Regions from separate parts of the Streptomyces sp. NPDC007346 genome, predicted to be linked through region 1. Evidence: riboswitches for the same ligand, from Rfam matches in the RefSeq annotation. Region 1 holds a riboswitch; each other region holds the start of a gene.
What was found. Region 1 has a riboswitch for thiamine pyrophosphate ahead of thiC (phosphomethylpyrimidine synthase ThiC). Riboswitches for the same ligand answer to the same signal wherever they lie in the genome.
Positions count from the first base shown of each region.

Region 1 (9,464 bases):
CGTTGCCCTCGCTCTCCCCGATCGACACCCGTACGCCCTCGCCCTTGAACGGGCGCACCACCACACCGGCCCGCTCACAGGCGGCGGCGAAGTCCAGGGTCCGCTCCCCCAGGCGCAGCCAGACGAAGTTGGCGTGCGACTCCGGAACGGTCCAGCCCTGCCGCACCAGCTCCTCGCCCACCCGGCTCCGCTCGGCGACCAGCGAGCCGACCCGGCCCAGCAGCTCGTCCTCGGCGCGCAGCGAGGCGACCGCCGCGTCCTGGGCGAGCTGGCTGACGCCGAAGGGGACGGCGGTCTTGCGCAGCGCGGCCGCCACCGGCTCGTGGGCCACCGCGAACCCGACCCGCAGCCCCGCGAGGCCGTACGCCTTGGAGAAGGTACGCAGCACCGCCACGTTGGGGCGGTCCCGGTAGATCTCGATGCCGTCGGGCACCTCGGGGTCCCGGATGAACTCCTTGTACGCCTCGTCGAGCACCACCAGCACATCGCTCGGCACCCGGTCCAGGAACCGCTCCAGCTCGGCCCGGCGCACCACGGTCCCGGTGGGGTTGTTCGGGTTGCAGACGAAGATCAGCCGGGTCCGGTCGGTGATCGCCGCGGCCATCGCGTCCAGGTCGTGCACCTCACCGGTGGTCAGCGGGACCTTCACCGAGGTCGCGCCGCTCACCTGCGTGATGATCGGGTAGGCCTCGAAGGACCGCCAGGCGTAGATGACCTCGTCCCCCGGACCCGAGGTGGCCTGGAGCAGCTGCTGGGCCACACCGACCGATCCGGTACCGGTGGCCAGGTGCGGGACCGGCACGCCGAAGCGGTCCGACAGCTCGTTCATCAGCCCGGTGCACGCCATGTCCGGGTAGCGGTTGAAGCTGCCCGCCGCGGCGAGCGCCGTCTCCAGGACCCCCGGCAGTGGCGGGTAGGGGTTCTCGTTGGAGGACAGCTTGTACGCGACCGGTCCGCCGGCCGCGGCGGGCTTGCCCGGCACATAGGCGGGAACGCCGTCCAGCTCGGCGCGCAGCTTGGGGCTCGTATCGCTCACCGCAGGTCCTCCTCGACCGTCCGTCCACATCAATACTGCTCACCTTATGAGGATTGGGCGCCGCTGCGAATGGCCTGGGCGCGGAATCTCCCGCAGTGCCGGGAATGGCCCCCGCCGCGGCGCTCCCTCGCGGGGCTCTCCAGGGGGGAGCGCTTCCGGTTCCGGCGCGCGCCCGTGTCTCACGCCGTGGCGCGCGTCCCCCGAAGTGGTGACTTGAGACCTCTTCGAGACATCGACCATTCAGCAGGCCTCCGGCCATCCATGCCTGACACACCAATGCCCAGGCCGCCAATCCCCTTTCTTTGCAAGGGATTTGATGGCTGATGATCATGCAGAAACGTGCCAGCCAATGGGTGCATATGCGACCGGACCGACCGCCCTCCGGAGCCCTACTATCGGCTCGCCATGACAGCAGCAGGGAAGCACCAGGTGAGCCGGACGGAGACCCCCCGGCGCAGCGGCCGGCCAGGACGGGCGGGCATCCGCGACGTGGCCGCCGCGGCCGGCGTCTCGATCACGACCGTCTCCGACGCGCTCAACGGCAAGGGCAGGCTCCCGGACGCCACCCGCAGCCATGTCCGCGAGGTCGCAGAGCGCTTGGGCTACCGCCCCTCCGCCGCGGCCCGAACCCTCCGTACCGGCAAGTCGGGGCTGATCGGCCTGACCGTGACCACGTACGGGGATGAACCTTTCACCTTCACCGAATTCGCGTACTTCGCGGAGATGGCGAGAGCCGCGACCTCGGCGGCGCTCGCCCGGGGCTACGCCCTCGTGATCCTCCCCGCCACCTCCCGGCACGACGTCTGGTCGAACGTCGCGCTCGACGGGACCGTCGTCATCGACCCCTCCGACCAGGACCCGGTCGTCACCGAACTCGTCCGCCAGGGGCTCCCCGTCGTCTCGGACGGCCGCCCGGCCGGGACGCTCCCCGTCACCGCCTGGGTCGACAACGACCACCGGGCCGCCGTGCTCGACCTCCTCGACCACCTCGCCGCCGCCGGGGCCCGCCGCATCGGCCTGCTGACCGGCACCACCACCGACACGTACACCCGGCTCTCCACCACCGCCTACCTCCACTGGTGCGAGCGGGTCGGCCAGGACCCCGTCTACGAGTCCTACCCGGCGCACGACCCCTGCGCGGGCGCGGTCGCCGCGGACCGGCTGCTCGCCCGCCCGGACCGCCCCGACGCCGTCTACGGGCTCTTCGACCCCAACGGGACCGATCTCCTCGCGGCGGCCCGCCGCTACGGCCTGCGGGTCCCCGAGGACCTGCTGCTGGTCTGCTGCAGCGAGTCCACCGTGTACGCGGCCACCGAACCGCCCATCACGACGCTCTCGCTGAAGCCCCGGCGCATCGGCACCGCCGTCGTCCAGCTCCTCATCGACGCCATCGAAGGGGTGGAGCACGACGGACCGGTGGAGCAGGTGATACCGACGGAGCTCATCGTCCGGACCTCCTCGCAACGCCGTCCGCCGCGCACCACGGTCAGCGCGCCACGATCCCCCAGCAGGGACTGATCATCTCTTTTCGGACCAATCGGCCGGTGAACCGTATGTGCGCCCGGATTCACCACCCCTGGTGCATCACACAGATCGATCCGCATTCCTATGATGGGCGCACGACACCGCGGACCACCTCTACCAGGCAGGGCCCGTCAGGTGTACGGCGGCGCGACGGTGGTGGAGGGGTCGATGACTCAGGGGGCCGGTCAGGAACCCGTGGTGCGGACGGCGACGTTGCGTGACTTCAGGGTTCCGCCGTACGCGCAGACACCCGTACCACCGCAGACGCCCGGCGCGGCGCCGCACCCGTCACCTCCCCCACGTGCGCCGGAGCCGCCCGCCCCGGCGCCGCACACCTCCGCGCCACCGCATCCGCCCGCACCGCCTGCCCCCGCCCACCTGCCGCACCCCGGCAACGTGGCCGTCGGCGACGAGCCCCCGGAGGGGTACACCCCCACCGAGCGCGACCTCCCCGTCATCAACCGCGGCGACACCGTCCAGGTGCAGGCCGTCCCCGACCCCCGCCCCGCCTCCGGGGAGGGGCGCGGGCCGCTCTTCGTCGTCGGCGACGTCCACGGCTACCTCGACGAGCTGGTGGCCGCCCTCGCCGCCCAGGGCCTGATCGACGCCGACGGCAACTGGGCCGCGGGCAACGCCCGTCTCTGGTTCCTGGGCGACTTCACCGACCGCGGCCCCGACGGCATCGGGGTCATCGACCTCGTCATGCGGCTCTCCGCGGAGGCGGCCGCAGCGGGCGGCTACTGCAAGGCCCTGATGGGCAACCACGAACTGCTGCTCATCGGCGCCAAGCGCTTCTGCGACACCCCCGTCAACTCCGGCGCCGGCACCGCCACCTTCCAGGCCGCCTGGCTGCTCAACGGCGGCCAGAAGAGCGACATGGACCGCCTCCAGGACGTACACCTTCAGTGGATGTCCCGGCTCGACGCGGTCGTCGAGGAGGACGGGCATCTGCTGATGCACTCCGACACGACGGCCTACCTCGACTACGGCTCCACCATCGAGGACGTCAACGACACCGTCACCGCCATCCTCACGCGCAACGACGCCGACGAGTGCTGGGACCTCTTCCGCAAGCTCACCAAGCGCTTCGCCTTCCGCGACGAGGGCGGCGCCGAAGCGGTGCGCGAGCTGCTGACGACGTACGGCGGACAGCGCGTCGTCCATGGTCACAGCCCCATCCCGTATCTCCTCGGCGAGGTCGGCACGGAGGACGGCGAGAAGGGTTCGGGGCCGGTGGTGAACGGCCCGCACGTGTACGCCGACGGGCTCGCCATCGCCATGGACGGCGGAGTGACCATGGCCGGAAAGCTACTGGTCGTCCAACTTCCCCTGCATGACTGACCCCTGACAGGGAAGACGCTTCTGGATCGGGCCGCGCCGATCGTCGGGCCTATTTCGGGAACACCCTGTCACCGCGCGCCGTGAGCGCTCTACCATCGGCTCATCAGTAGCAGGCTCTCCTCCGTTTCCGCCCGATCGCCCGGTCAACGCGGGTTGCCGGGCCCGACGGAGCATCGGGGGATGCAGATGACAAGCGCTCCGCACCTGCAGGCCGAGGACGGTCCCGAGTACGCGCGGATCCTGGGTGACGCGCTGCGCCACGCCCACGAACGCCCGGACCTGGAAGGCGTCGGCGACCGGCTCAACACCGAACAGCTGCGCACGATGGCGCTCAACGCCACGGCGCTGATCACCGCGGCCGCGGCCACCGAGTACGAGCACTACGTGAAGGCCCGCGCCGAGCTGCGCACGGCCAGCGCCACCGTCCCGGAGGGCGAGCAGTACGCCGACGCCTCCTCGGTGGCGGGGCCGGGCGCCGGCATAGGAGCGGTCCTCACGGTCCTGACGCCGCTCCTCGCGGGCACCGCCGCCGTGATCTTCCTGCTCGTCGGCTATCTGCTGAAGGCGGTCAGCCCCTCGGTCGCCTTCGGCACCACCATGGTCGCGGCCGGGTGGTTCTTCGCGGCCGTCGCCGCCGCGGCCATCCTGGTCGCCGCCGTGGGGCTGCTCGTCACCGCCCTGCGCAACGGCTCGACCTCACTGGCCGCCGAGGACGAGGAACAGGGGCTGCCGGAGGAGGTCGCACGGGCCCGGGAGGCCTGGCGGCACGCCCTGCTGGAGCGCGGCATCCTGCCGTTCCTCCGGGACGCCCTGGCCGACCCGGCCGCGGGCCGCGCCGCGCGGACCCCGCACCGCTCGCCCAACCGCATCCCGAAGGTCGGCTACAGCAGGCCGGACTTCTCCGGCCCGGAGGACGGCCCCTCGGCCGGACCCCGGCCGACGTTCACGAGCCCCGACTTCACCAGCCCGGACTTCGGCGGCCCGGACCACCGGCCGGAGTAGGCGCGAGCCCGGGAGCCCTCGGGCCCCGAAACGCCACAGGCCGGGGCGGCGAGTGCCGCGCCCGGCCTGTGCGATGCTCCGGCCCTGGCGGAGCGGTGGATCAGCCTGCCTGCGGAGCCAGCTTCGGGTTGGCACCGTACTGGTTCGGCTCCTGCTTGCCCTCCGAGGCGAGGAAGACGATCAGGACGATGCCGCCGATCAGCGTCAGCGCGATCAGCAGCCACCAGCCCGAGCGGCCGGTGTCGTGCAGGCGGCGCACGCCGACGGCGAGCGACGGGATGAGGACCGCGAGGAGGTAGACGTAGTACAGGATGTCCGTGCCGATCGCCGCGCCGATGATCGACAGGACGATGGCTATGACGAAGTTGACGAGCGCGAACATCCAGTACTCCTTGCGGCGCGCGCGACCGCTGAAGCCTGCGTAGTTCTTGAGTACGTCCAGGTACCAGTTCACTGTGTTCCCCTCCCCGGGCCCCCGTGTGAGGGCCGACAAATTTCAGCCAAGCAACCGGAAAGTAAGGCACAGATAAGGAAAGGGTCAAGCCCAGCTGACACAGCGGCGAAACGTACATCCAGCTGCCACACGACTGTGTCCATACTGTCGCCTGACAACGGGCTGAACCGTGGCAGACGGCTACCAAGCGGGCAAGCTGCCTATAAGGGAGCGGTTCTGGCTGGATGTCACCGGCCGGCGGCCCCGGACGCGGGAAGCCCCCGACACCGGCCGAGGTGTCGGGGGCGAAGAGGCGGTCGGCGAGCCTAGTCGGCGATCGGCAGGTAGACCCGGTTCCCGGCGGCCGCGAACTCCTTCGACTTCTCGGCCATGCCCTCCTCGATCTCCTCCTGCGAACCGCCGTGCTGACGGCGGATGTCCTGGGAGATCTTCATCGAGCAGAACTTCGGTCCGCACATGGAACAGAAGTGCGCCGTCTTCGCCGGCTCGGCGGGCAGCGTCTCGTCGTGGAACTCCCGGGCCGTGTCCGGGTCGAGGGCCAGGTTGAACTGGTCCTCCCACCGGAACTCGAACCGCGCGTCGGAGAGCGCGTCGTCCCACTCCTGCGCGCCCGGGTGCCCCTTGGCGAGGTCGGCCGCGTGGGCGGCGATCTTGTAGGTGATCACGCCCGTCTTCACGTCGTCCCGGTTGGGCAGCCCCAGGTGCTCCTTGGGTGTGACGTAACAGAGCATCGCCGTGCCCCACCAGGCGATCATCGCGGCGCCGATGCCCGAGGTGATGTGGTCGTAGGCGGGCGCGACATCGGTGGTCAGCGGGCCGAGCGTGTAGAACGGCGCCTCCTCGCAGATCTCCTGCTGGAGGTCGATGTTCTCCTTGATCTTGTGCATCGGGACGTGCCCGGGGCCCTCGATCATCGTCTGGACGCCGAACCGCTTGGCGATGGTGTTCAGCTCGCCCAGCGTGCGCAACTCGGCGAACTGCGCCTCGTCGTTGGCATCCGCGATCGACCCGGGGCGCAGTCCGTCACCGAGGGAGTAGGTGACGTCGTACGTCGCGAGGATCTCGCAGAGCTCCTCGAAGTGCTCGTAGAGGAACGACTCCTTGTGGTGCGCGAGGCACCAGGCCGCCATGATCGAGCCACCGCGCGAGACGATGCCGGTCTTACGACGGGCCGTCAGCGGGACGTACGGCAGGCGCACCCCGGCGTGCACCGTCATGTAGTCCACGCCCTGCTCGCCCTGCTCGATGACGGTGTCCTTGTAGATCTCCCAGGTCAGCTCCTCGGCCCGGCCGTCCACCTTCTCCAGGGCCTGGTAGAGCGGGACCGTACCGATCGGCACGGGGGAGTTGCGCAGCACCCACTCGCGGGTGGTGTGGATGTTACGGCCGGTGGACAGGTCCATGACCGTGTCGGCGCCCCACTTGGTCGCCCAGGTCATCTTGTCCACCTCCTCCTCGATGGAGGAGGTGACCGCCGAGTTGCCGATGTTGGCGTTGACCTTCACCAGGAACCGCTTGCCGATGATCATCGGCTCGATCTCGGGGTGATTGACGTTGGCCGGCAGCACGGCCCGGCCCGCCGCGATCTCCTCCCGTACGGTCTCGGCCTCGACGTTCTCCCGGATCGCGACGTACTCCATCTCCGGGGTGATCTCACCCCGCCGGGCGTACGCGAGCTGAGTGACGGGGCGTCCGTCGCGGCTGCGGCGCGGCTGGCGGGGCCGGCCGGGGAAGACTGCGTCCAGGTTGCGCAGCCCGCCGCGCGGCGTGGTGTGCTTGAGCCCGTCGTCCTCGGGACGGACCGGGCGACCCGTGTACTCCTCGGTGTCGCCGCGGGCGATGATCCAGTTCTCCCGCAGGGGCGCGAGGCCCCGGCGGACATCGGTGTCGACGGCGGGATCGGTGTACGGCCCCGAAGTGTCGTACAGGGTAACGTCCTTGCCGTTGGTGAGGTGCACCTGTCGGACCGGCACCCGGAGGTCCGGGCGCGAGCCCTGGACGTACCCCTTGTGCCAGCCGATGGACTTCCCGGCCTCGTCGTCGCGGGTCCCGTTGTCCGGCGTCGTGCCGTTCGGCGTCCCGTCGCTCTGTTTCGAGGCAGGCGTGCGTGCGTCCGCTGTGGTCATGAGACCTACTCCCTACGCCGGCATTACCCGGTAACAGGTTCGGCGGTCGGCGCAGCGTGTCCCGTACGGATGTACGGCGGTCAGCGCCCTCTCAGCCCGGTGCTCCGAGCTCCCGCGTGTGCAAATGTGCCTCCACGCTAGCGTCCTTTCCGGCGAGCTGAACAGAGGGCGCCCCTGTTCTTGCGATGATCGCCCCGTGACCTCCCCTCAAAGCGACCCCGCCCCCCAGCCGCCGCCCCAGGGCCACACCCACGGCCACACGCACAGCCACGGACCCGCCGCCCCGGTCTCCAAGCACCTGCGCAAGGTCATCGCCGCCGTACTGATCCCGTTCGCCACGGCCGTCGTCGTCGGCCTCATCGCGTTCTGGCCCGGCGGCGTCCCCGACCACGAGCGCACGGGCGTCGGATTCGACCGGCAGACCCAGGACGGCAAGGTCGTCCAGGTCGTCAAGGTCGACTGCGCGGACGTCAACGCCGCACAGGTCCCCCCGACCGGTGACACCTCCACCCCCTCGGGCCGGGAGGCCGTCAACGAGCAGGAGGGGGAGTGCGCGAAGGCGACCATCGAGGTGACCAGCGGCGACGACAAGGGCCGTACGTTCGTCGAGGTGGTCCAGCCGGACGCGCCCCGCCAGCTGCGCGAGGGCCAGGGTGTCGTCGTGGCGTACGCCCCCGACGCGCCCCGCGACCTCCAGTACTCCGTCACCGACGTGAACCGGAAGATCCCGATGGCCCTGCTGGCCGCGATCTTCGCCCTGGCGGTCGTCGCGGTGGGCAGACTGCGCGGGGTGATGGCGCTGGTGGCGCTGGCCGTCTCGTTCGCCGTACTGACCCTGTTCATCCTGCCGGCGATCCTGCAGGGATCGAATCCGCTGGTGGTGGCGGTGATCGGGGCCAGCGCCATCATGCTGGCGGCGCTCTACATGTGCCACGGGGTGACGGCCCGCACATCCGTCGCGGTCATCGGCACGCTGATCTCGCTGCTGCTGATCGGGCTGCTCGGCTCCCTGTTCATCGGCTGGGCGAGTCTGAGCGGCAACACCGACGACAACACCGGCCTCATCCACGGGCTGTACCCGGACATCGACATGAGCGGTCTGCTGCTGGCCGGCGTCATCATCGGGTCGCTCGGGGTGCTCGACGACGTGACGGTCACCCAGACCTCCGCCGTCTGGGAACTGCACCAGGCGGACCCGCAGATGGGTTGGCGCGGGCTGTACCGGGCAGGTATCCGCATCGGACGGGACCACATCGCCTCGGTCGTGAACACCCTGGTGCTGGCGTACGCGGGCGCGGCGCTGCCGCTGTTGCTGCTCTTCTCCATCGCTCAGAGCAGCGTGGGGACCGTGGCCAACAGCGAACTCGTCGCCGAGGAGATCGTCCGTACGCTGGTCGGCTCGATCGGTCTGGTCGCCTCGGTGCCGGTGACGACCGTGCTCGCCGCACTGGTGGTCTCCGCGGACCGGCCGGGCGCCTCCACCTCCTCGTCCACGGCCGCAGCCCCCGCACGGACCGGCAGGGGCCGTCGCCGTAAGGCGTGAGAGGCGTGCGGCGGGGGTGTGCTCGCCGCTCAGCCAGCGTTCTGCTCCTCGGCGAGGATGCGGCCGAGCGCTTCCTCCAGGTTCCCGTCGAAGTCACCCAGCGTGTGCTCCTGGCCGAGAGGCACCAGCTTGTCGGTCCGGTCGAGAAACGCCACCAGCGGTGCCGTACCCGCCCGGAACAACGCGCGGTCCGCGCCGACCTGAAGACGGATGTGCACATCGCCGAGGCCCTCGGGCTCGGTCGGCCCGATGTGCACATCGCCGTCGCCACTGGGGCTGTTGAGCCCGTCCAGCAGCAGCTCGCGACCGAATGCCCAGGTCACAGGGGCATCGCCGGGCAGATGGAACGTCATCCGGATGGCATAAGGATCCGCCACCTCGTACCGGAGCTCCACCGGAATACGGAACGAGAGCTCCTCGGAGACGAGGAAGCTCATC
Region 1 is NZ_JBEYKR010000147.1:7,540-17,003, reverse strand. Features, by position in the region: gene hisC (histidinol-phosphate transaminase) at 1-1,036, opposite strand, end outside; gene AB0917_RS28305 (LacI family DNA-binding transcriptional regulator) at 1,442-2,554, shown strand; gene AB0917_RS28300 (metallophosphoesterase) at 2,729-3,901, shown strand; gene AB0917_RS28295 (hypothetical protein) at 4,082-4,903, shown strand; gene AB0917_RS28290 (DUF805 domain-containing protein) at 5,004-5,357, opposite strand; gene thiC (phosphomethylpyrimidine synthase ThiC) at 5,663-7,483, opposite strand; TPP riboswitch at 7,476-7,609, opposite strand; gene AB0917_RS28280 (YibE/F family protein) at 7,680-9,026, shown strand; gene AB0917_RS28275 (SsgA family sporulation/cell division regulator) at 9,056-9,464, opposite strand, start outside.

Region 2 (9,464 bases), on a different contig from region 1:
CGCGGTCGCCGTCAGCGCCACCCTCGGCGACCTGGGCGAGTCCATGATCAAGCGGGACCTCGGGATCAAGGACATGGGAACCCTGCTCCCCGGCCACGGCGGCATCATGGACCGGCTCGACTCGCTGCTGCCGACCGCGCCGGTGGTCTGGCTGCTGCTCGTGCTGTTCGTCGGCTCGGGCTGAGGGCCCGTGCGGCCTCGCACACCACGTCCCACCTGCACGTTCTACGAGTGAGGGTCCGTCGTCCACAGGGCGGCGGGCCCTCACCCGTCTGTCTGCGACACTGGATGAACCATGCCTAAGCCCGGAGAACTCACTTTCGTCGCGCCCCGCGGAGCCAAGAAGCCCCCGCGGCACCTCGCCGACCTCACGCCCGCCGAGCGCAAGGACGCGGTCGCCGCGACCGGCGAGAAGCCGTTCCGCGCCCAGCAGCTCTCGCAGCACTACTTCGCGCGGTACGCGCACGACCCGGAGCAGTGGACCAACATCCCCGCCGGGTCCCGGGAGAAGCTCGCCGAGGCGCTGTTCCCCGACCTGATGTCCGTGGTCCGTCACATCAGCTGCGACGACGACACCACCCGTAAGACGCTGTGGAAGCTGCACGACGGGACGCTCGTCGAGTCCGTCCTGATGCGCTACCCCGAGCGCGTCACGATGTGCATCTCCTCCCAGGCGGGCTGCGGGATGAACTGCCCCTTCTGCGCCACCGGGCAGGCCGGGCTCGACCGCAACCTGTCGACCGCCGAGATCGTGCACCAGATCGTCGACGGCATGCGCGCCCTGCGCGACGGCGAGGTGCCCGGCGGTCCGGCCCGGCTCTCCAACATCGTCTTCATGGGCATGGGCGAGCCGCTCGCCAACTACAACCGGGTCGTCGGAGCGATCCGCCGGCTCACCGACCCCGAGCCGGACGGCCTCGGCCTCTCCCAGCGCGGGATCACCGTCTCCACCGTGGGGCTCGTCCCGGCGATGCTGCGCTTCTCCGACGAGGGCTTCAAGTGCCGCCTCGCCGTCTCGCTGCACGCCCCGGACGACGAGCTGCGCGACACCCTCGTCCCCGTCAACACCCGGTGGAACGTACGCGAGGTGCTGGACGCGGCCTGGGAGTACGCCGAGAAGTCCGGCCGCCGGATCTCCATCGAGTACGCCCTGATCCGGGACATCAACGACCAGGCCTGGCGCGGTGACCTGCTCGGCCGGCTGCTCAAGGGCAAGCGGGTGCACGTCAACCTGATCCCGCTGAACCCCACGCCCGGCTCCAAGTGGACCGCCTCGCGCCCCGAGGACGAGAAGGCGTTCGTCGAGGCCATCGCGGCCCACGGCGTGCCCGTCACCGTCCGGGACACCCGGGGCCAGGAGATCGACGGGGCCTGCGGGCAGCTGGCGGCCTCCGAGCGCTGAGGGCCCCGGCGGACACCGAAGGGGCGGCCCCACCTCACCTGACCAGGCCGAAAACCACCGGTGTAGCCTGGGCCGAAATCAACTTCATATTCCGACAGGGGAGCGCCACAGCGCTGAGAGTGCGGCACCGAGGACCGGCTGGCCGCAGACCCTCTGAACCTCGCCCGGGTCATTCCGGGTAGGAAGTTCGGACCTTACTCAAGCTGTTGCGCCCTGCCCGCTTCCGGTACGTCCCGGCGGCGGGCGGGGCCGCGTCTCTTCCTGGTCACCTCCAGGAGGAATCACATGAACACCACCAAGAAGTACGCCGCCACCGCGCTCGCCGCGGCGCTCGGCGTCACCGTCCTCGCGGGCTGCGGCGGCTCCGACGACTCCTCGACCGGATCCGGCGCCTCGAAGGGCAGCGGCTCCAAGACCGTCACCCTGGTCACCCACGACTCCTTCAACGCCTCGGAAGAGGTGCTGAAGGAGTTCACCCAGGAGAGCGGCTACACCGTCGAGCTCCTCAAGAGCGGCGACGCCGGCGCGGCGCTCAACCAGGAGATCCTGACCAAGGGCTCCCCGCGCGGCGACGTCTTCTTCGGCGTCGACAACACCCTGCTCTCCCGCGCCCTCGACAACGGCCTCTTCACCCCGTACGAGGCCAAGGGCCTGGACCGGGTCGCGGACGGCACCGAGCTGGACGAGAAGCACCGCGTCACGCCCGTCGACACCGGTGACATCTGCGTCAACTACGACAAGAAGTTCTTCGCCGACAAGAAGCTCGCGCCGCCGCAGACCTTCGAGGACCTGCTGAAGCCCGCGTACAAGAACCTCCTCGTCACCGAGAACGCGGCGAACTCCTCGCCCGGCCTCGGCTTCCTCCTCGGCACCATCGCCACCCAGGGCGAGGACGGCTACGAGGCCTACTGGAAGAAGCTGAAGGCCAACGGCGTCAAGGTGGTCGACGGCTGGGAGCAGGCCTACAACGAGGAGTTCTCGGGCTCCGCGGGCGGCAGGAAGGCCAAGGCGGACCGGCCGCTCGTCGTCAGTTACGCCTCCAGCCCGCCCGTCGAGGTGCTCTACGCCGACCCGCAGCCCGAGGAGGCCCCGACCGGCGTCTCCACCGGGACCTGCTTCCGGCAGACCGAGTACGCCGGGCTGCTGAACGGCGCGAAGAACGAGGCGGGCGGCAAGGCGCTGCTGGACTTCCTGATCGGCAAGACGTTCCAGGAGGACGTCCCGCTGAACATGTTCGTGAACCCCGTCGTGACGGACGCGAAGCTGCCGGAGATCTTCACCGAGTTCGGCGAGAGCATCGAGAAGCCGGCCACGGTGGCCCCGGACAAGATCGCCGCCAACCGTGAGCAGTGGGTCCAGACGTGGCACTCGCTCGTCGTGAAGTAGGCGGCCCCACCCAAGGCGGCCCCACCGAAGCCGCCGGGCCCGGACCGGGGTCCGGCGGCGGCGGGCGGCGTGGGGCGGCGGTGCGGCTCGGCCTGATGGCCGTGCCCGTCGCCTTCTTCGCCGTCTTCTTCGCCTACCCCGTGTCCGCGATCGTCGGCCGCGGGCTGAAGACGGACGGCGTCTGGCAGTTCGGGCGGGTCGGCGAGGTGCTGGCCCGTCCGGACATCCTCGACGTCCTGTGGTTCACCACCTGGCAGGCGCTCGCCTCGACCGCGCTCACCCTGCTGATCGCCCTGCCCGGCGCGTACGTCTTCGCCCGCTTCGACTTCCCCGGCAAACAGGTGCTGCGCGCGGTCGTCACCGTGCCGTTCGTGCTGCCCACCGTCGTCGTCGGCACCGCGTTCCTGGCGCTGCTGGGGCGCGGCGGCTTCCTCGACGAGCTGTGGGGTCTGCGGCTGGACACCACCGTGTGGGCGATCCTGCTCGCGCACGTCTTCTTCAACTACGCGGTGGTCGTCCGGACGGTCGGCGGCCTCTGGTCGCAGCTGGACCCGCGCCAGGAGGAGGCCGCCCGGGTGCTCGGCGCCGGACGGTTCGCCGCCTGGCGGCGGGTGACGCTGCCCGCGCTCGGCCCGGCGGTGGCCGCCGCCGCGCTGATGGTCTTCCTCTTCACGTTCACCTCGTTCGGTGTCGTGCAGATCCTCGGTGGCCCCTCCTACTCCACCCTGGAGGTGGAGGTCTACCGCCAGACCGCCCAGCTGCTCGACCTGCCGACGGCCGCCGTGCTGACCATGGTCCAGTTCGTGGCGGTCGGCGCGATCCTCGCCCTGCACGCCGTGACCGTACGCCGCCGGGAGCGGGCGCTGAAGCTCGTCGACCCGGCGCAGACCTCCCGCCGGCCGCACGGCGCCGGACAGTGGGCGCTGCTCGGCGGGGTGCTGCTCACCGCGCTGCTGCTGATCCTGCTGCCCCTCGGCGTGCTGGTGGAGCGGTCGTTCGACGGGCCGGACGGTTACGGCCTCGGCTACTACCGGGCCCTCCAGTCGGCCGGGGGCAGCGGCTCGACCTTCCTCGTACCGCCGCTGGAGGCGGTCGGCAACTCCCTGCGGTACGCGTTCGTCGCCACCCTCATCGCCCTGGTCGTCGGCGGACTGGCGGCTGCCGCCCTGACCCGGCGGGCGGGACGGCTGGTACGCGGATTCGACGCGCTGCTGATGCTGCCGCTCGGGGTCTCCGCCGTCACCGTCGGCTTCGGCTTCCTCATCACCCTCGACAAACCGCCGCTCGACCTGCGGACCTCCTGGATCCTGGTCCCGCTGGCGCAGGCGCTGGTGGGCGTCCCCTTCGTCGTACGGACCATGCTCCCCGTGCTGCGCGCGGTGGACGAGCGGCTGCGCGAGGCCGCCGCCGTGCTGGGGGCCTCCCCGCTGCGGGCCTGGCGCGAGGTCGATCTGCCGCTGGTGCGGCGGGCGGTGCTGGTCGCGGCGGGCTTCGCGTTCGCCGTGTCGCTCGGCGAGTTCGGCGCCACCGTCTTCATCGCCCGGCCCGACAACCCGACCCTGCCGGTCGCCGTCGCCCGGTTGCTGGGCCGGTCCGGGGAGCTGAACTACGGGCAGGCGATGGCTCTCAGCACGATCCTGATGCTGGTGTGCGCCGTGTCGCTGCTGCTCCTCGAACGCATCCGTACCGACCGATCCGGGGAGTTCTGACCACCATGCTGAGCTTGCAGGCAGCCACCGTACGGTTCGGGAAGCGGACGGCCCTCGACGCCGTCGACCTGGAGGTCGCCGACCACCGGATCGTCTGCCTGCTCGGCCCCAGCGGCAGCGGGAAGTCCACCCTGCTGAGGGCCGTCGCCGGGCTCCAGCCCATGGACGGCGGCCGGGTGCTGCTGGCCGGCCAGGACCAGAGCGGCGTCCCCGTCCACCGGCGCGGGCTCGGCCTGATGTTCCAGGACCACCAGCTCTTCCCGCACCGCGATGTCGGCGCCAACGTCGCCTTCGGGCTGCGGATGCACGGCACCGGGCGCGCCGAGAGCGAGCGCCGGGTCCGCGAACTCCTGGAGCTGGTGGGCCTCCCCGGCGCGGAACGCCGAGCGGTGGCCGCCCTCTCCGGCGGTGAGCAGCAGCGCGTCGCCCTGGCCCGCGCCCTGGCCCCGCGCCCCAGGCTCCTGATGCTGGACGAACCGCTCGGCCAGCTCGACCGCAGCCTGCGCGAACGGCTCGTCATCGAACTGCGCACCCTCTTCCAGGAGTTGGGTACGACAGTGCTCGCGGTCACCCACGACCAGGGCGAGGCGTTCGCGCTCGCCGACCAGGTGGTGGTGATGCGGGACGGGCAAATCGCCCAGGAGGGCAGCCCGCTGGACGTCTGGCAGCGGCCCGCCTCCGCGTTCGTCGCCCGCTTCCTCGGCTTCGACAACGTGACCCCGGCGACCGTGACCGGCCGGGCCGCCGCCACCGCCTGGGGCAAGGTGCCGGTGCCTGAGGGCTCACCCCAGGGCGAGGCCGACCTGCTGGTCCGCCCCGCCGGGGTCCTGATCGGCTCCCCGGAGGACGGGCTGCGCTGCACGGTCGGCGTACGGACGTTCCGCGGGAACCACGTGACCGTGCGGCTGGCCCCCGAGAACGCGCCGGTGCTGGAGGCCGAGTGCGCCCTGCGGGACACGCCGGACGAGGGCGCCGTCGTGGGCGTCCGCTTCGACGCGGCGGAGACGGTGGTGCTGGCGGGGGGCTGACGTATCGGCCGGCGCCCCAGGGCGTGTCAGCCGGCGCGGGTCCCCGCCACCACCAGCCCCAGTTCGTAGGCCAGGATCACCGCCTGCGCCCGGTCCCGCAGCCCCATCTTCGCGAAGAGCCGGTTGATGTGGGTCTTGACCGTGTGGTCGGTGATGGTCAGCCGGGCGGCGATGTCCGCGTTGGACAGGCCCTGGGCGATGAGGACGAGCACCTCCGCCTCGCGCGCGGTCAGCCCCTCGACGGAGCGGACCGGTGGCGCGCTGACCCGCTGCCGGGTGAACTCCGCGATCAGCCGCCCGGTGATCTCGGGGGCCAGAAGGGCGTGCCCGTCGGCCACCACCCGTACCGCGTGGAGCAGTTCGGGGAAGGTCGCGTCCTTGAGGAGGAAGCCGCTGGCCCCCGCCGTCAGGGCGTCGTACACGTACTCGTCCAGGCCGAACGTCGTCAGCATCAGCGCCTTCGTCGCCCCGCCCGACGCGGTGACGATCTCGCGGGCCGCGTCGATCCCGCCGAGCCGGGGCATCCGGATGTCCAGCAGCGCCACGTCGGGGCGGAGTTCGGCCACGACACGGACCGCCTCTTCACCGTCGCGCGCCTCACCGACCACCTCGATGTCCTCCTGGGTGTCCAGCAGGCTGGAGAACGCCGTCCGTACGACCGCCTGGTCGTCGGCGACGATCACTCGGATCACCACGGGAGTTCCGCCTCCACGAGATAGCCGCCGGCCGGACCTCGGCCGGTGGTGAGTCTGCCGCCCAGCAGCGCGGCCCGTTCGCGCATGCCCACCAGGCCGTGGCCGGGACGCCCGGCCGGCCCCGCCGCCGGGGCGGTGGGCGGCCCCGGCCCGTCGTCACCGACCCGGACCCTCAGCAGCCCCGGCTGGTGGTCGATCTCCACCACCGCGTGCGCGCCCGGGGCGTGCCGGCGCACATTGGTCAGGGCCTCCTGCACGATCCGGTACGCCGACAGCTCCCAGGAGGCCGGCAGCGGCACCTCCTCGCCGCTGACGCGCAGTTCGGCCGAACCGTCGACCGCCCGGTGCTGGTCCAGGAGTTCGCCGAGCGCGGCCAGCGACGGTTGCGGGGCGGTGAGGACGGGCGCGTCGGTGCCTGTGCGCAGCACCCCGAGCAGCCGGCGCAGCTCCGCCATCGAGGACCGTGCCGTGCCCGCGATCTCCTGGAAGGCGTCCCTGGCCGGTGGCGAGAGGTCCGGCGTCGTGTACGTGGCGCTCTCGGCCCGCACCGCGATCATCGAGACCGAGTGCGCGATCATGTCGTGCAACTCCCGTGCGATGGCGGCCCGTTCCGCCTCCGCCGCCTGCCGCCGCTCCATCGCCAGCAGCCGGGACTGGGCGGCGGCCCGGGTGTGCCGGGCCTCCTCACGGGCCCGCACCGCGTCCCCCGCGCTCACCGCACCCAGGATGGCCACCGTCACCACCAGCGTCTCGGCGTACAGCCCCAGGCTGAACCGGTCGGTGCCCTGGAGCACCGGAAGGCCGGGGGAGCCGTCCCGGGTCCAGCGGTCGATGTGCACCAGATTGACCACCAGCGCGGCGAGCGCACCGGCCGGTACCAGCACCGCCGGATGCTGCACCCGGTGCCGCCCCAGCGTGTAGCACCCCATCAGCAGACCGGCCACCGTCGCGTACGCCATGTTGCCGTCGGTGGCGAAGCCGAGCAGCGCCGCGCCGACGGTCAGCAGCCCGACGGTGGGGTGGGCGGTCCGCAGCGCCAGCGAGGCCGTGCACAGCAGCACCGCGAAGGCCGTGATCGCCGAACCCGGTACGAGAAGCAGCTCCACGACGGCGAAGAGCGTCAGCGCGCCCCCGGTCAGCCCGGCGTACGCGGGCGCCGACGTCAGGCGCCGCAGCCGGCGCCGCAGGTTCCCTTCCGGTGGCGGGGGCTCGACGGCGGCCGCTGCCGTTCCGGTCTCCCCGGTGGTGCGTGTCATACGACGATTCTTCGTCACCGCCCCGGGAGAACGCATCGGAGCACGGGGGGAATTCGCGGGCCCTTGTCATACCACGGGTTGACCCGAAGGACCGGACGGTGGTGTGACGTTCTGTGAACGGGCCGTTCCTAGCCTCGGACCCATGGCGACAACAGCCCTTTCCACCACCCCTGACCAGCGACGACATCGGCGACAGGAACGCTTCGCGCTGCCCGGCGGCCCCGGCTGGTGGACGTTCTGTGCGGCGGCGTCCCTGGCTCTGGCCGCCCTGACCTCCCTCGGCCCGCACCGCGTCTGGGGCGCCGCCGGCGCACTCGGTTACGCGGCGGCCGCCGTGCTCGCCGCTCGCGGACGCCCCGCCCGGACCGTGAACGCGGTCGCCGCCCTGGGCGCGGTCGGACTGCCGCTCGCGCTGCTCCTCGCCCTGGACCGGGCCCAGTTGGAGGTGGCGGTGGTGGCCCGTTCGGCCGCGCTCCTGCTGGCGGACGGAACGCCGTACTCCGCGCACCCCCTGGTACCCGAGGACTTCACCCCGTACCTGCCCGGCATGGCGGCCTTCGGGCTCCCGGAGGCGGTGGCCGGGGCCGGTCCGCTCACCGACCCCCGGCTGTGGATGGGCGCGGCCTTCCTCGCCGCACTCGCGTACGCCCTTCCGGCCGGGGCCCGGCGCGACCCGCTGCTGTGGACCGCCGCCTGCCCGCTCGTGGCGCTGCCGCTCGCGGTGGGCGGGGTGGATCTGCCGGTGGCCGGCCTGATGTGCCTGGGGCTGGCGGAGGCGGGCCGGGGGAGGGCCGGGCGCGCGGGGCTCTGGCTCGGGCTCGCCGCCGCGCTCAAGTGGACGGCCTGGCCCGCGCTGCCGGTCGCGCTCGCGCTGCTCGCGGCCGCTTCCGTACGGGAACGCCGTGGCCGTGCCGCCCTGCGCTGCGCGCTCGTCGCCCTCCTCACCGCCGCCGCGCTCGTCCTGCCCGCCGCCCTGCGCGACCCCGGCGCCTTCCACGCCCATGTCGTCGCCTTCCCCCTGGGCCTGACCGACGCGGTCTCCTCCGCCGCCAGCCCGCTCCCCGGCCGGCTGCTCGCCACCCACGTCCCGGGCGGCCGGACCCTGGCCCTGCTCCTGCTGGGAGCGAGCGCCCTCCTGGTGGCCCTCTCCCTGCTCGTACGCCCTCCGGCCACGGCCTCGGACGCCGCACTGCGGCTCGCGCTCGGGCTGCTCCTCGCCATCGCGTTCCTGCCCGCGACCCGGCTCGGATACCTGGTGCACCCGCTGGTCCTCGCGGTGTGGGCGGGGGCGTCGAGGCAACGGCCCGCCGACCCCCTCGCACGCGCACTCATACGTGCGCGCGTACGCGTACGGAAGAAGGCCGCGCGATGACTGTCCGCCGCGCCCCCGCCCCTCACGCGTACCGAAGGAAGACAACGCGATGACCCTCCGCCGCACCCTCGTCGTCACCAACGACTTCCCGCCGCGCCAGGGAGGCATCGAGACCTTCGTCCACGCCATGACCGGACGCTTCCCCGCCGAATCCGTCGTCGTGTACACCTCCGCCGAACCGGGAGTGACCGCCCATGACGCCGCCCTCCCGTACCCCGTGGTCCGCGACCCCTCCCGGATGCTGCTGCCGACCCCGCGCACCACCGCCCGCGCCGTGGAGCTCGCCCGGCGCCACGGCTGCGACAGCGTGTGGTTCGGGGCCGCCGCGCCGCTCGGGCTGATGGCCGGGGCGCTGCGCCGCGAGACCGGGATACGGCGGGCCGTGGCCACCACGCACGGGCACGAGGTCTGGTGGGCCCGCACCCCGGGGCCCAGGGCGCTGCTCCGGCGCATCGGGGCCCGTACCGACGCGGTGACCTACCTCGGCGCCGCCACCCGCGCCCCGATCGCCGCCGCGCTCGGCCCGACCGCCGCCCGCCGGATGGTGCGGCTCGCGCCGGGGGTGGACGCGGAGGCGTTTCGCGTACGGGGCGACAGGCGCCGGGTGCGCGAACGG
Region 2 is NZ_JBEYKR010000029.1:10,651-20,114, reverse strand. Features, by position in the region: gene AB0917_RS11105 (phosphatidate cytidylyltransferase) at 1-184, shown strand, start outside; gene rlmN (23S rRNA (adenine(2503)-C(2))-methyltransferase RlmN) at 296-1,402, shown strand; TPP riboswitch at 1,489-1,605, shown strand; gene AB0917_RS11095 (thiamine ABC transporter substrate-binding protein) at 1,688-2,788, shown strand; gene AB0917_RS11090 (iron ABC transporter permease) at 2,884-4,497, shown strand; gene AB0917_RS11085 (ABC transporter ATP-binding protein) at 4,503-5,525, shown strand; gene AB0917_RS11080 (response regulator transcription factor) at 5,552-6,220, opposite strand; gene AB0917_RS11075 (histidine kinase) at 6,214-7,476, opposite strand; gene AB0917_RS11070 (glycosyltransferase 87 family protein) at 7,619-8,848, shown strand; gene AB0917_RS11065 (glycosyltransferase family 4 protein) at 8,898-9,464, shown strand, end outside.
Region 2: linked by a shared signal. The riboswitch ahead of AB0917_RS11095 (thiamine ABC transporter substrate-binding protein) and the one ahead of thiC (phosphomethylpyrimidine synthase ThiC) in region 1 are both predicted to bind thiamine pyrophosphate.

Region 3 (9,464 bases), on a different contig from region 1:
CTGGGCGAGGTCGCGCGGGCGGCCCACCGCGAGGACGGCGACCAGGGCCCCGGCGCGCAGCCAGCAGACCGACCAGGCGGCCTCCGAGCCGTCGCCGCGCCACAGGAGGGTGTCGGCGTGGGCGTGGTGGCCGGCGTACTGCACGAAGCGGCCGAACTGCTCGGACCAGAAGTACGGGACCGGGTCGTGGACCGGGAGCGGCTCACCGCGCTCGGCGGCGAGGATCGCGGCGGCGGCGGTGCGCGGGCCCTGGAGGGCGTTGTCCCAGTGGTGGACCAGCAGGCGTTCGCCGTAGCGGGCGGAGGGGAAGGAGGCGCAGTCCCCGACGGCGTACACATCGGGCAGGGAGGTGCGCAGCGCGCTGTCGGCGGTGACCGAGCCGTCCGGGCCACGTTCGATCCCGGAGCCGGCGAGCCAGCCGGTGGCGGGGCGCGCGCCGATGCCGACGACGACGGCCCCGGCGGGCAGTTCCCGGCCGTCCGCGAGGATCACGGCGCCCTGCTCGACGCGCTCGACCCGGGCGTCGGTGAGGAGTTCGGCGCCGCTCCGCGCGTACCAGTCGGCCATCGGGGCGGCGACCTCGGCCGGCAGCGTGCCGGCCAGCGGACGGGCGGCGGCCTCGACGACGGTGACCGCGCACCCGGCGGCGCGGGCGGCGGTGGCGAACTCGGCGCCGATCCACCCCGCCCCGACGACGACCACGTCCTGCCGCCGCTCCAGGACGGGCCGCAGCCGGGCGGCGTCGTCCAGGGTGCGCAGCAGGTGGACGCCGGGGGCGCCCTCGGTGCCGGGCAGGGCGATGGGCTCCGCGCCGGTCGCCAGGACCAGGACGTCGTAGGGGACGGGGCCCTCGGCCGTGTCCAGGACGTGGTCGGCGGCGCGCAGGGCGGTGACGTCCAGGCCGAGGCGGAGCGTGATGTCCAGCGCCTCGAAGTCGATGTCGAAGGCGGAGTCCTCGGCCTCGCCCAGCAGCACCGCCTTGGACAGCGGCGGCCGGTCGTAGGGCTGGTGGGGCTCGGCGCCGATCAGCGTCACGGGGCCGGTGAAACCGGCTTCCCGCAGGGCGACGGCGCTCTGCACGCCCGCCATGCCCGCTCCGACGACCACGACGCTCCGGGTCGGCCGCCGCTCCGCGTGGTCTTCCGTCTGCTCGCTCACGTGTACCAGTCTATGCAGCTGACGCGACGTCAGACGGCGACTTCCTCCACCACGCTCGTCCCGCTGCCCTCCTGGGACTCCCACTCCCAGCGCTCCTCCAGCCGCACCCGGCCGTCCGCGCGTTCGCTGACGGTGGAGAGGCAGTGTCCGGAAGAGGTCGTTCCGTCCTGCTTGAGCTGGACGTAGCGGAAGTCGAGCGCGTCCCCGTCGCGGGTGCCGACGAGGTGGCCGCGGACCACGTCACCGCCCGCGTATTCGGCCCAGATCCGGCCGGCCCGCTCGTGGTACGTGAAGCGGGTACGGGTGCCGACCTGGCCCGGGGCCTGGTCGGCGACGGGCGAGAGGACGAGTCCGTCGAGCGAACGGGCCACAGTGGCTGCTCCCCTGACTGTGCCATGGGTGAGTGGGTTTACCCTGGCCAAGGTAGAACACTCGCGGGAGCCCGGAGGCACCGGGCTGAGAGGGAGGCTGGAGCGCCTCCGACCGTACGAACCTGATCCGGGTCATGCCGGCGAAGGGAGGGGCTGGACACCCATGCGCGTCTCGGGGAAGACCTCCGGATCCGATGTCCTCGTCATCGGGGGCGGCATCATCGGCCTGGTCACCGCGTGGCGGGCGGCCCAGCACGGGCTGACCGTCACCGTGGCCGATCCCGGGCCGGGCGGCGGCGCCGCCCAGGTCGCGGCGGGCATGCTGGCCGCCGTCACCGAACTGCACTACGGCGAGGAGATGCTGCTCGGCCTCAACCTCGCCTCCGCCGCCCGCTATCCGGAGTTCGTCGCGGAGCTGGAGGCGGCGAGCGGCCGGGAGACCGGCTTCCGTACCTGCGGCACGCTGGCCGTCGCGCTGGACTCCGACGACCGCGCCCATCTGCGGGAGCTGCACGCCCTCCAGGAGCGTTCGGGCCTGGAGTCGGTCTGGCTGAGCGGCCGCGAGTGCCGCCGGCTGGAGCCGATGCTGGCGCCGGGCGTACGGGGCGGGCTGCGGGTCGACGGCGACCACCAGGTGGACCCGCGCCGGCTCGCCGCCGCGCTGCTGGCCGCCTGCGAGCGGGCGGGCGTGGTGTTCCGCGGGGCGTCCGCCGAGCGGCTCACCGTCACCGGGGGGCGAGCGGCGGGCGCGGTGCTCGGGGACGGTACGGAGGTGGAGGCCGACCAGGTCGTCCTGGCGGCGGGCAGCCTCAGCGGGCGGCTCGCGGGGCTGCCGCGGGAGGTCGTGCCGCCGGTCCGCCCGGTCAAGGGCCAGGTCCTGCGGCTGACCGTGCCCCGGTCGTACGCCCCCTTCCTCAGCCGGACCGTGCGCGCCGTGGTCCGGGGCGGCCACCTCTACCTCGTACCGCGCGAGAACGGCGAGCTGGTCATCGGTGCCACCAGCGAGGAGATGGGCTGGGACACCACGGTCACCGCCGGCGGGGTGTACGAGCTGCTGCGCGACGCCCACGAACTGGTGCCCGGCATCACCGAGCTGCCGCTCGTCGAGACCCTGGCGGGTCTGCGCCCCGCCTCCCCCGACAACGCCCCGCTGCTCGGGGCGACCGCCCTGCCCGGTCTCCTCCTCGCCACCGGCCACCACCGCAACGGCGTCCTGCTGACGCCCATCACCGGCGACGCGATGGCCCAGGCGCTGACCACCGGCGAGCTGCCCGAGGTGGCCCGCCCCTTCGCCCCGGGCCGGTTCACGTCCGCCGCCCCCGTACTCCAGGAGCAGCCCGTATGAGCACGCCGAACCCGCCCGTATCCGTATCGGTCAACGGGGAGCCGCGCACCCTCGACGCGGGTACCGCCCTGGACCGCCTCGTCGCCGCCCTGACCACCGCGCCCTCCGGGGTCGCCGCCGCCGTCAACGAGTGCGTCGTGCCGCGCGGACAGTGGGCGGCCACCACGCTCGGCGAGGGCGACCGCGTCGAGGTCCTGACCGCCGTCCAGGGAGGCTGACCGTGTCCGACGACGTCTTCACCCTGGGACCCGGCACCTTCGGCTCCCGGCTGATCATGGGGACCGGCGGGGCGCCGAGCCTGGAGGTGCTGGAGCGGTCCCTGATCGCCTCCGGGACCGAGCTGACCACCGTCGCGATGCGCCGGCTCGACCCGACCGTGCAGGGCTCGGTCCTCTCCGTGCTGGAGCGGCTCTCCATCCAGGTGCTGCCGAACACGGCGGGCTGCTTCACCGCGGGCGAGGCGGTGCTGACCGCGCGGCTGGCCCGGGAGGCGCTCGGCACCGACTGGATCAAGCTGGAGGTGATCGCCGACGAGCGGACCCTGCTGCCCGACCCGATCGAGCTGCTGGACGCGGCCGAGATCCTGGTCGACGACGGGTTCACCGTGCTGCCGTACACCAACGACGACCCGGTCCTGGCCCGGAAACTGGAGGACGTGGGGTGCGCGGCGATCATGCCGCTGGGCTCCCCCATCGGCTCCGGGCTCGGCATCCGCAACCCGCACAACTTCGAGCTGATCGTGGAGCGGGCCGGGGTGCCGGTGATCCTGGACGCGGGGGCCGGGACCGCGTCGGACGCGGCGCTGGCGATGGAGCTGGGGTGCGCGGCCGTGATGCTCGCCTCGGCGGTGACCCGGGCCCAGGAGCCGGAGCTGATGGCCGCCGCGATGCGGCACGCGGTGGACGGCGGGCGCCTGGCGTACCGGGCGGGCCGCATCCCGCGCCGCCACTTCGCCGAGGCGTCCTCGCCGGTGGACGGGCGGGCGGTGCTCGACCCGGAGCGTCCGGCGTTCTGAGCAGCTGTACGCGCCCACCACCGGGGCACGCACAGGCGCTCACCACCAGGGCACACGATCCCGGACGTGTTCCTGTCACGGATCGGTCATGGAACGGCCCCGGGAGTGCCCGGCCCGTCCGGCGTGTCGGTGGCGGCTCGTAGACTCTCGGGGTGGACACGACCCTCCAGGACCCTCTCGTCGGGCAGCTGCTCGACGGCCGGTATCGCATTGAGGCGCGCATCGCCGTCGGCGGGATGGCCACGGTCTACCGGGCCGTGGACACCCGCCTGGACCGGGTGCTCGCCCTCAAGGTGATGCACCCGGCGCTCGCCACCGACGCCGCCTTCGTCGAGCGCTTCATCCGCGAGGCCAAGTCGGTGGCCCGGCTGGCCCACCCCAACGTCGTCGCGGTCTTCGACCAGGGCGCCGAGGGCGCGTACGTCTACCTCGCGATGGAGTACGTGGCGGGCTGCACCCTGCGCGACGTGCTGCGCGAGCGCGGCGCTCTCCAGCCCCGGGCGGCCCTGGACATCCTGGAGCCGGTCCTCGCCGCGCTCGGTGCCGCGCACCGGGCGGGGTTCGTGCACCGCGACATGAAGCCGGAGAACGTCCTGATAGGGGACGACGGCCGGGTCAAGGTCGCCGACTTCGGCCTGGTCAGGGCGGTCGGGACGGCCACCGACACCACCGGCTCGCTGCTGGGGACGGTGTCGTATCTGGCGCCCGAGCAGATCGAGCACGGCAGCGCCGACACCCGCAGTGACGTGTACGCCTGCGGGGTCGTGCTGTACGAGATGCTGACGGGCTCCAAGCCGCACACCGGTGAGAACCCCGCCCAGGTCATCTACCAGCACCTCAACACCGACGTCCCGGCCCCCTCCGCCGTCGTGCCGGGGCTCCCGGCCGCGCTGGACAGTCTGGTGGCGAGCGCGACCGCCCGCAGTCCCGAGGTGCGCCCGCACGACGCGGTGCTGCTGCTGGCCGAGGCCCGTGAGGCCCGCGCCGCGCTGACCGAGGCCGAGCTGGACGCCGTACCGCCGCAGGCGCTGTCGGACACGCACGACGGCGCACAGGACCGTACGAGCGTGATCCCGCGGGCCCTTCCGGCGGACGGCGGCGCGGACGGGGGCGGCGTGCACCGCACCAGCCGGCTGGAGGTGCCGCCCCCCGTGCCCGCGCCCCGGCGCCTCGGCAGCCTGCGCGGCCCGTTCGGCGGACCGCACCGCAAGCTGATCACGATCATCACCGCCGTCCTGCTGACGCTCGGCGTCGGTGCGGGCGTCTGGTACATCAACTCGGGCCAGTTCACCCAGGTCCCCTCGCTGCTCGGCCAGAGCCAGAAGGTGGCGGAGCAGCGGCTCGCGGACGCCGGGCTCGAGCTGAAGGGCGTGGAGCGGGTCTTCAGCGACACCGTCGAGCGGGGCTCGGTGGTCGGCAGCGCCCCCGCGTCCGGCGACCGGATCCGGGGCAACGGCTCGGTGAAGCTCGTCGTCTCGCGCGGCCCGGAGATCGTCCGGGTGCCCGATGTGGCGGGCTCCTCCCTCGCGGACGCCCGGCTTTCCCTGAAGAAGGTGGGCCTGCTCCCCGGCATGGTGACCAGGGAGTTCAGCGAGGACGTGGCGCGTGGCGAGGTGGTCCGTACGGAACCCCGCGCGGGCACCGACCGCAACCCCGACACGGCCGTGGCCCTGGTCGTCAGCAAGGGCAGCCCCATCGACGTCCCGGACGTCACCGGCCTCTCGGTCCAGGACGCCACCGCGGAGCTGGCGGAGGAGGGGCTGAAGGTGGAGGTGCTGCCCGGCCGGGTCCACTCCTCCGAGGCCGAGGGGGACATCGCCCAGCAGTCCCCGGGCGCGGGCGCCGAGGCGGCGGAGGGCGACACGATCGAGCTGACCGTCTCCAAGGGCCCCCGGATGCTGGACGTCCCCGACGTCACCGGCCGGGACGTCGACGAGGCCAGGAGCACCCTGGAGGAAGCGGGCTTCGAGGTGAAGGTCGACCGGCCGTTCCTCTCCTTCAGCAAGACGATCGCGAGCCAGTCCGTGGAGGGCGGCGAGCAGGCCCCCGAGGGCTCCACCATCACCATCAGGACCAAGGGGTTCTAGGACCACATGCGGAAGCCGGAAGCCATATGCGTGACTCTGTAGCCGCGGGCCGCCCGCGCAACCCCGTGGGCGGACACGTCCCGGTGGCCGGCGGTCTCGCCAAGGTCGGTCTCTCCTACGCCCGGGAGCTGGCGGCCGAGGCCGTGCAGGTCTTCGTCGCCAACCCGCGCGGCTGGGCGACGCCCGCCGGGAACCGGGCCCAGGACGAGCTGTTCCGCTCGGAGTGCGCGGCGGCGTCGATACCGGCGTACGTCCACGCCCCGTATCTGATCAACTTCGGCTCGCACACCGAGGCGACGGTCGAGAAGTCGGTGGACTCCCTGCGCCACTCGCTGCGGCGGGCCCGGGAGATCGGTGCGCTGGGCGTGGTGGTGCACACCGGCTCGGCGACGGGCGGGCGGCCCCGCTCCGAGGCGCTGGCCCAGGTGCGCGAGCACATGCGGCCGCTGCTGGACGAGCTGACCCACGACGACGACCCGTATCTGCTGCTGGAGTCCACCGCGGGCCAGGGCTCCTCGCTCTGCTCCCGTACGTGGGACTTCGGGCCCTACTTCGAGGCGCTGGACTCCCACCCCAGGCTGGGCATCTGCCTGGACACCTGCCACATCTACGCGGCGGGGCACGACCTGGCCGGCCCCTCGGGGATGCGGCGGACGCTCGACCTGCTGGTGGAGACGGTCGGTGAGGGCCGGCTGAAGCTGATCCACGCCAACGACTCCAAGGACGTCGTGGGCGCCCACAAGGACCGGCACGAGAACATCGGCGCGGGTCACATCGGCGCCGAGCCCTTCCGGGAGCTGTTCGCGCACCCGGCGACCGAGGGTGTGCCGCTGGTCATCGAGACGCCCGGCGGCAAGGAGGGGCACGCGGCGGACGTGGCCCGGCTCAAGGAGCTGCGCGGGAGCCTCCAGAGCCCTCCGGGGCCCGCTGAAGCCCTCTAGAGCTCGGGGGTCGTCCCCGGGCTCCCCTCTAGAGCTCGGGGCCGTCCCCGGGCTCCTCCTGGTAGGAGTAGCGCTGCTCGCTCCAGGGGTCACCGATGTTGTGGTAGCCCCGCTCCTCCCAGAACCCGCGCCGGTCGGCCGTCATGTACTCCACGCCGCGGACCCATTTCGGGCCCTTCCAGGCGTACAGATGGGGGACGACGAGACGCAGCGGGAAGCCGTGCTCGGCGGTGAGCAGCTCGCCGTCCTTGTGGGTGGCGAAGAGCGTGCGCTCGGAGGCGAAGTCGGCCAGGCGCAGGTTCGAGGAGAAGCCGTACTCGGCCCAGACCATCACATGGGTGACGTCGGGCGCGGGCGGTGCCAGGTCGAGCACCGTACGGGCGAGGACTCCGCCCCATTCGGCGCCGATCATGCTGAACTTCGTCACGCAGTGCAGGTCGGCGACGACGGAGGAGAACGGCAGCGCCGAGAAGTCCTGGTGGTTCCAGCAGTGCTTGTCGCCGTCGGCGGTGGCCCCGAAGACCCGGAACTCCCAGCGCTCGGGCTTGAACTTGGGAACGGGCCCGTAGTGGGTGACCGGCCACCCGCGTTGCAGTCGCTGTCCCGGCGGAAGCTCGGACTGCTCTGCTGCGCGGTGTTCCCGGCTTTCCGGCTGACCCATGCCTCCATGGTGACAGACAGGCAGGGGTGGTCATGACCAGGGCAGACCCTGATGGGTCAACTCGTACTAAGCGTGCACTTACTGGACGGCCGGTGGGCGCAGTGCGAGGATGCGGCCACCTTGTCGATCACGCCTGGAAGGAGCCTCAGCGATGCAGGGCGACCCCGAGGTCCTTGAGTTCCTCAATGAACAGCTGACCGCCGAACTGACCGCTATCAACCAATACTTCCTGCATGCGAAGATGCAGGAGAACTTCGGCTGGACCAAGCTCGCCAAGTACACCCGGGCCGAGTCCTTCGACGAGATGAAGCACGCCGAGATCCTCACGGACCGGATCCTGTTCCTGGACGGGCTGCCCAACTACCAGCGGCTCTTCCACGTCCGGGTGGGCCAGACGGTCACCGAGATGTTCCAGGCGGACCGCCAGGTCGAGGTGGAGGCGATCGACCGCCTCAAGCGCGGTATCGAGGTGATGCGCGCCAAGGGGGACATCACCTCGGCCAACATCTTCGAGTCCATCCTGGAGGACGAGGAGCACCACATCGACTACCTCGACACCCAGCTGGAGCTGGTGGAGAAGCTCGGCGAGCCGCTCTACATCGCGCAGCTGATCGAGCAGCCGGAGAGCTGAGCCGGGCCACGGGAGACGCGGTCAGGCGGCGTCGGAGAGCCGGACGTCCGGGATCGCGGACAGGGCCACCGCCGCTGCGGCCGGGGCCACGACCGGCGCGGTGACCGGGTGGACGACGGACGCCGCCACGGGCTCCCGCTGCGGGACCACGAGGTCGCGGCGCGGGCGGTCACGCCCCAGCAGGGCCTGGATCCGGCGGACACAGCCGCCGCAGTCCGTGCCGGCCTTGCAGGCGGAGGCGATCTGGCGCGGGGTGCAGGCCCCGGCGTCCGCATGCTTCTTGACCTGCGCCTCGGTGACGCCGAAGCAGGAGCAGACGAACATGCGTTTCACCTCCCTGCGGGCCGGTCCCGGTGCCGTCCCCGTCTTCGTCGGTGAGGCTAACCTAACCTTACCTGGCACTCAAGGCGCGCAGAAGTCCCGGAACGGGTGATGGGGCACGGATCACATGGATCCGTGCCCCATCGGTGCGCCTGCCGGGAATCGCCTCCCGGCTACTGGTCGCGGTACATCTCGGCGACCAGGAAGGCCAGGTCGAGGGACTGGCTGCGGTTGAGCCGCGGGTCGCAGGCCGTCTCGTAGCGCTGGTGCAGGTCGTCCACGAAGATCTCGTGGCCGCCGCCCACGCACTCGGTGACGTCGTCGCCGGTCAGCTCCACGTGGATGCCGCCCGGGTGGGTGCCGAGGCCCTTGTGGACCTCGAAGAAGCCCTTGACCTCGTCCAGGACGTCGTCGAAGCGGCGCGTCTTGTGGCCGGAGGCGGCCTCGAAGGTGTTGCCGTGCATCGGGTCGGTCACCCACGCCACGGTGGCGCCGGAGGCGGTGACCTTCTCGACCAGCTCGGGCAGCTTGTCGCGGACCTTGTCGGCGCCCATGCGGACGATGAAGGTCAGCCGGCCGGGCTCGCGCTCGGGGTCCAGGCGGTCGACGTAGCCGAGCGCCTCGTCGACGGTGGTCGTCGGGCCGAGCTTGATGCCGATCGGGTTGCGGACCTTCGAGGCGAACTCGATGTGCGCGCCGTCCATCTGCCGGGTGCGCTCACCGATCCATACCATGTGGCCGGAGGTGTCGTACAGCTCGCCGGTGCGCGAGTCGGTGCGGGTGAGCGCCGTCTCGTAGTCCAGCAGCAGCGCCTCGTGCGAGGCGTAGAACTCGACCGCCTTGAACTCGGCCGGGTCGGTGCCGCACGCCTTCATGAAGTTCAGCGCGTTGTCGATCTCGCGGGCCAGGACCTCGTAGCGCTGGCCGGCGGGGG
Region 3 is NZ_JBEYKR010000051.1:34,288-43,751, reverse strand. Features, by position in the region: gene AB0917_RS16060 (FAD-dependent oxidoreductase) at 1-1,158, opposite strand, end outside; gene AB0917_RS16055 (hypothetical protein) at 1,188-1,529, opposite strand; TPP riboswitch at 1,583-1,695, shown strand; gene thiO (glycine oxidase ThiO) at 1,693-2,874, shown strand; gene thiS (sulfur carrier protein ThiS) at 2,871-3,092, shown strand; gene AB0917_RS16040 (thiazole synthase) at 3,095-3,889, shown strand; gene pknB (Stk1 family PASTA domain-containing Ser/Thr kinase) at 4,042-5,976, shown strand; gene AB0917_RS16030 (deoxyribonuclease IV) at 6,003-6,917, shown strand; gene AB0917_RS16025 (sulfite oxidase-like oxidoreductase) at 6,946-7,578, opposite strand; gene bfr (bacterioferritin) at 7,730-8,209, shown strand; gene AB0917_RS16015 ((2Fe-2S)-binding protein) at 8,231-8,533, opposite strand; gene AB0917_RS16010 (class II 3-deoxy-7-phosphoheptulonate synthase) at 8,704-9,464, opposite strand, start outside.
Region 3: linked by a shared signal. The riboswitch ahead of thiO (glycine oxidase ThiO) and the one ahead of thiC (phosphomethylpyrimidine synthase ThiC) in region 1 are both predicted to bind thiamine pyrophosphate.